DNA from 2 places in the Coprobacillus sp. AF33-1AC genome. Region 2 is predicted to be linked to the other one. Evidence: a T-box and tRNA genes for the amino acid it is inferred to sense, from the RefSeq annotation. Region 2 holds a T-box; the other holds one or more tRNA genes.
What was found. A T-box is a leader RNA that pairs with one kind of tRNA and senses whether it is charged. The one in region 2 lies ahead of ileS (isoleucine--tRNA ligase), so its partner is inferred to be a tRNA-Ile.

Region 1: it has a tRNA-Ile gene. The T-box ahead of ileS (isoleucine--tRNA ligase) is inferred to sense a tRNA for this amino acid. The anticodon was not compared.

What each region holds. Positions count from the first base shown of each region.
Region 1 is NZ_QRQB01000020.1:3,561-6,987, reverse strand. It holds gene DWZ53_RS07865 (PTS transporter subunit IIC) at 1-824, opposite strand, end outside; gene DWZ53_RS07860 (putative ABC transporter permease) at 831-1,601, opposite strand; tRNA gene DWZ53_RS07855 (tRNA-Ala) at 1,702-1,777, opposite strand; tRNA gene DWZ53_RS07850 (tRNA-Ile) at 1,793-1,869, opposite strand; tRNA gene DWZ53_RS07845 (tRNA-Ile) at 1,907-1,983, opposite strand; gene DWZ53_RS07840 (N-acetylmuramoyl-L-alanine amidase) at 2,058-2,768, opposite strand; gene map (type I methionyl aminopeptidase) at 2,869-3,427, shown strand, end outside.
Region 2 is NZ_QRQB01000003.1:84,171-87,597, reverse strand. It holds gene DWZ53_RS02260 (cell division protein SepF) at 1-145, shown strand, start outside; gene DWZ53_RS02255 (RNA-binding protein) at 174-932, shown strand; gene DWZ53_RS02250 (DivIVA domain-containing protein) at 944-1,399, shown strand; T-box leader at 1,371-1,567, shown strand; gene ileS (isoleucine--tRNA ligase) at 1,604-3,427, shown strand, end outside.

The sequences.
Region 1 (3,427 bases), on a different contig from region 2:
GAACCAATCGGTGTACAAACGATATGACATAAAACCGTAGAAATAGGAGCGACAATAATTGAAGATAAAATTGGTGGTAACCATATTACAGGTCGTCTAATGATATTTTTAAACTGTAACATACTTGTTCCTATCGCTATTGCAATAACATCACCAATATCATTATCATCAATACTCATCATTGCAAAGCCAATCATTTGGCAACAACATCCCGCTAAAGCTGCCCCAGCTGCTAAACCATTTAATCCAAGCATGACACCAATCGCCGCCGAAGAAATGGGTGCAGTTAAAGCCATCCCCATTAAAACACCAACTACAATAGACATAAATAAAGGCTGTAAGGCAACTCCATCATTAATAAGTCCTCCAAGCCATACAATTACTTGCGAAATATAAGGACCTATATATTTAGATACAATTCCTGCAACAAGAATTGAACAAAACGGAACCAATAAAATATCTATTGGCGTTTTCCCTTGAATAAGTCTTACCACCTCAATAGCCACAATCACTGTAACATAAGCAATAATTGGATTACCACTTTGAATCGTTCCATTACTAAACGTTCCTGCACCTATTGCTCCTGCAATAATAGCCGCAATTAGATTCAAACCCTTTGCTTCAATAACATAACCAATTCCAACTCCAATCGCAGGACCCATAAGATAACTTGCTATCGTACCCCAACTCGTTAATTCTGAAACATTTAAAAATGTTCCTAACTGTTTTAAAATCGTACCAATGATTAAACTACAAAAGAAACCATAAGCCATACCATTTAAAGTATTAACAACATAATTCCCCTTACCTCTTGAATAAGCCATTCTTTATTACTCCTTTTCACGTATTCTTTCATGTGTTTCTTGAATACGTTTTTTTACTAAATAGGGAAAGGCTTTTAGAATACGCCTTGACCCATAACGATAATGTTTATTCTTTAATTCAATATTAATTTGATCAATCAAACCTCTTAAAGTCTTAATATTTTTTAAGTGTTCTAACTCAACTTCATAATCGGCAAACTTTTGATGGATTCGCATTTGTTCTCTTTCCAACACTTTAACCATTTCTTCCATTTCCTTTTTAAGATGAGTAGCAATATGTACCGAACGAATAAGATCAACAACAAAAATCGTTACCAATATAACAATCAGTACAATTTGTACAGTATAAGGAATAAGTGCTAACTTTTTATCAAAAAAAGGTTGAATAAGACACGTTGCTGCTACACTAAATAAACCAAAGCACACGAATCCTTCCAAACATACTCTTCCGTTTAAATTAAACAGTTTCTTTGAATAATCCCACCAGCGTTCATGAAACATCTTTTCCATGGCCCATGAAGTCAAATACTCTACTACACAAGCAATCAATCCACCCAATAAAAAGATACTATATATTGGATAATGGACCCCTTCCATTCTAAAAAACAACACTACAATTAAAGCTCCACTGCCATAAATCGGTAACATCGGTCCATTTAAAAAACCTCTATTAACAAACTTTTTCATGTAAATAGCGTGAATCATAATTGATTCCCAAATCCATCCACAAAAACTATAAATAAAAAAGGATAAAATATAAATGAATAATTGTTCCATAAAGTTGTTCCTTTCTTTTTAGTTATTATATCATATGCTTTTATTTTTGCATTCTTTCTTATAAAAATAAAAAACCTGTATAAACAGGTTCATTTACTATTGGTGGAGCCAAGCGGGATCGAACCGCTGACCCCCTGCGTGCAAGGCAGGTGCTCTCCCAGCTGAGCTATGGCCCCAGTTATAAATGTTAATGGTGGGCCTGAATGGATTTGAACCATCGACCTCACCCTTATCACGGGTGCGCTCTAACCAACTGAGCTACAGGCCCATAAAATTTATATCATCTATATTAAGCAATTAATTAATGGTGGGCCTGAATGGATTTGAACCATCGACCTCACCCTTATCAGGGGTGCGCTCTAACCAACTGAGCTACAGGCCCATCAATCGACTGCCCATATATATTAACATGATATATCTCTATTCGTCAACACTTTTCTTTATTTTTTTTACATTTTATTCAAGTATTTTTTTACTCTGTTTTTTGTCCTTTTTTGTTGCCTCTTGATCATATTCTATCAAACCCTTAACGATTTGTTCTACCAGTTTTCTTTGATAATTTTCATTTCTTAGTTGACCACACTCATTATAATTAGACATAAATCCACATTCAATCAAAACCCCAACTGTTTGGGTTGCTCGTAAAACTCTAAAACCACATCCACTAATAGGTTTGCGACTATGCGTTACTTCTTTTAAATGTCTATCTATTTTGTTTGCTAGTGTTTTACCTTTTTTACTACGATAGTAATGAAAAACTTGTGAACCCCACGCCTTTGAGTTATTGGCAGCATTTTGATGAATACTTAATAAATAATGAGCTTGATGCTTGTCAATCTCTTTCACTCTCAAATACATATCATCTTGTTTTGAATAATGATGATTTCTTTTGGTCATATCATAATCACCGTCTCTTGTTAAATAGACTGTTGCTCCATAATATTCTAATTCACTTTTTAATAGCTTCGATATGGATAAATTAATATCATCTTCCTTATATCCATATTCCATGGCTCCATTATCTAAACCACCATGTCCAGGATCAATCACAACATATCGATACTTTAAAGGTGTTGCATGACTTTGACTATATACCTTTTGATAGAAATAAAAAGGAATCATTAAAACACACACTATAATAATAATCATGATACACTTTCTTTTCATAAATTCACCTGTTTTAATATATGTCTTGATTATTTTATTATGATATGATGTGAAATATCTATTATTCTAGTGTATACTTGAAACGAAAGAAGGTTGAAATATGAAAAAGAAATGCTGGTGTGGTAGTCAGCTTGTCTACGATGTATGTCATGAAGAATTTGATAAAAAATTAAAATATTATAAAAAACATGGTTATAAAGTACCTACTCATAAAATGATTAAAAATCAAAAACAAGTTGAAGCAATAAAGAAAGCTGCTGTTGTGAATAATGGTTTATTAGATTATATTGAAAAAAACATCAAAATTGGTATGACAACTCAAGATATAGATGATATGGCAGTAGCGTATACTTCAAGTCATGGTGGATATTCTGCTGATTTAAATTATCAAGGATATCCAAAAAGTATTTGTACTTCAGTAAATGATGAGGTTTGCCACGGTATTCCTGGTAACTATGTATTAAAAGATGGAGACATTATTAATGTTGATGCAACAACTGGTGTCAATGGTTATTATGCAGATGCTTCAAGAATGTTCATGCTAGGTCATGTTAGTGAAGAAGCAAAACGTTTAGTTAAAGTAACTAAAGAATGTTTAGAAGAAGGTATGAAAGCTGTAAAACCATGGAAAAGCTGTATTGGTGATATTGGTGCTGCCA
Region 2 (3,427 bases):
ACGTGTTGTTGATTTCTTAAGTGGTGTTATCTATGCAATCGAAGGTGATATTCAAAGAATTGGACCTAAAATTTTCTTATGTACACCTCGTAATATTGGGGTTGCTGGAACAATTGATTTAGATGAAGATGAAATTGAAGAATAGTGTATTAGCTTAGCTAATACTCTTTTTCATGTTAGAACATTTTAAAGGTGAAGAAGTTTTTGTTAAAAAAGTACTTGAATATAAAGACCAAGCCCTTTATAAACAAAGACTTATTCTTACCTCTTTTCTAGATCCTTATCATCAATCAATTGTAAGAAGTATTATCGGTCAAAGTGATGAACTGCAAGTTTTAGCTTTTGGTGGCTTTTTAAATAATGAAAGTCAAAGAATGATTATTGCTCCTGATTTCTATGAAATAGAAAAAGATGATTTTGAAATTATTGTGTTGCAAATTCAATACCAACAAAAATTTGAAAAATTAACACATCGAGATGTCTTAGGAGCAGTGATGTCACTTGGTATTAAAAGAGAATTATTTGGCGATATAGCAAGTCAACAAGATGGATTTTATATTGCGATTGAAAAAAATCTATATCCCTATTTAAGTGCTAATTTAACAACTATTAAACATAGTCATGTCCATTTACATGTTTATACTGACCCTGTAGAAATTCAAAATCAATATCTTGTTAAATCTTTTATTGTTTCATCTTTAAGATTAGATAAAATTATATCTAGCTTTTATAAAATTCCTAGGACCAAAGCAGCAGATTATATAAGAGCAGGTTATGTAAAAGTTAATCATAAACCGGTTGAACAAATAAATTATTTGTGTAATAATAGTGATATAATATCCTTTAAAGGGCATGGAAGAGTCAAGTTTGTAGATTGTCATAGACAAACGAGATCAAATAATTACGTAGTAGAGGGATATTTTTATAAATAAGGAGTGATACGATGAGTGATATTAAAAAGCAGTTTAGAGGTTATGACATCAATACTGTAGATGCTTTATTAGAATCTAATCAAAAACAAATACAAGATCTTGAAAGTCAGTTAACAAGTCTTAACGAACAATATCAACATTTAAAAGAACAAAATTCTTTATTACAACATCGTGTCAATATTCAAGAACAGACCAATGAAGAAATTGCCCGTTTAGCATTAAAAGAAGCGAGTGAACTTATTGACAAAGCGAAAAAGAATGCTAATATGATACTGAGCGAATCATTAGAATATGTTCGATCATTATCTGATGAAATGAGTGATTTTAAATCACAAGCTATTCGATTTAGAGCTTCAGTTGAACAGATGTCAAAAGATATCCTTGAGTCAATTGATCATTCTGAAGTTTATAACTTAATAAATGAAGATCTAAAAAATGATAAATACGATGAAGGAGATAGTTTATAACAGGAGTTTGTAGAGAACTGATGGTTGGTGAAAATCAGTAATGAGCGTTATAATGAATCACTCTGGAGTAGCACTTTGAATCAAGTAGAAGTCGCCGTTAATCGCGTTAAGATAGAGTGCGTATGAAAATACGAATTAAGGTGGTACCGCGATCACATCGTCCTTAGGATGATGTGTTTTTTTATTTTGGAAAGGGAGAAAACAATGAATTACAAAGACACATTATTAATGCCAAAAACAAGCTTTGAAATGCGTGGAAACTTGCCTAAAAAAGAACCTAAATACGTTGAACGCTGGCAAGAAACAGACATGTATAACAAAGTAATTCAACAAAACGAAGGAAAAGAAAGTTTTATTTTTCATGATGGTCCTCCTTATGCAAATGGAAATATGCATATGGGACATATGTTAAATAAAGTAATTAAAGATGTTATTTGTCGTTATAAAAACATGAATGGTTTTTATACACCTTATATTCCAGGTTGGGATACTCATGGTTTACCTATTGAAAATGCAATTCAAAAATTAGGGGTTAACCGTAAAGAAATGTCTACAGCCGACTTTAGAAAAAAATGTGATGTTTATGCACATGAACAAGTTAAAAAACAAATGGAACAATGTATCCGTATGGGAACATTTGCAGATTATAAACATCCTTATTTGACTTTATTACCAGAATTTGAAGCAAATCAAATTGATGTTTTTGCTAAAATGGCGATGGATGGATTAATCTATAAAGGATTAAAACCAGTATATTGGTCACCATCTAGTGAATCAGCACTTGCTGAAGCAGAAGTAGAATATCATGATGTAAAGAGTCCAACAATCTTTGTTAAATTCCAAGTAAAAGATGGTAAAGGTATTTTAGATCAAGATACAAGTTTTGTTATTTGGACAACAACACCATGGACAATTCCTGCTAACCTTGCTATTTGTTTAAATCCTAATTATACTTATGCACTTGTTCAAAGTGAAAAAGGTAAATTAGTTGTATTAGAAGAATTAGTGGATTCATTATGGGGAAAATTTGGTTTACAAGAAAAAGAAATCTTACAAAGATTTAAAGGTAGCGACCTAGAAATGATCACATGTCAACATCCTTTATATGATCGTGAATCATTAGTTATTTTAGGAGAACATGTTACTGCTGATGCGGGTACTGGTTGTGTTCATACTGCTCCTGGATTTGGTATGGACGACTTTATTGTAGGTCAAAAATATGGATTAGATATTTACTGTAATGTTGATGAACATGGACGTATGATGGAAGATTGCGGTGAATGGCTTGCAGGACAATATGTTGATGATGCCAATAAAACAGTAACGATGAAATTAGATGAATTAGGTGTTTTATTAAAACTTGAATTCATTACCCATAGTTATCCACATGATTGGCGTACTAAAAAACCTATTATCTTTAGAGCAACAGATCAATGGTTCTGTTCAGTTGATAAAATTAGAGATAAATTATTAAATGAAATTGATCATGTTCAATGGTTAAATGAATGGGGTCATATTCGTATTTATAATATGATTAAAGATCGTGGAGACTGGTGTATTTCACGTCAAAGAACTTGGGGTGTACCAATTCCAATTTTCTATTGTGAAGATGGAACTCCAGTTATGGATGAAGCTGTATTTAAACGTATTTCTGAATTATTCAGAGAACATGGTTCAAATATTTGGTTTGAAAAAGATGAAAAATTCTTATTACCTGAAGGATACACAAATGAACATTCACCAAATGGTATCTTTAAAAAGGAAAAAGATATTATGGATGTATGGTTTGATTCTGGATCTTCACATACTGGATGTATGAAAGAAAGAGGATTTGATTATCCTGTTGATTTATACTTTGAAGGTAGTGACCAATATCGTGGATGGTTTAACTCATCATTAATTATTGGTACTGCAGTTCATGGTAGAGCACCATATAAAACAGTTCTTTCTCATGGGTTTGTTTTAGATGGTAAAGGAAATAAAATGTCTAAATCATTAGGTAATACAGTTGATCCAATTAAATTAGTT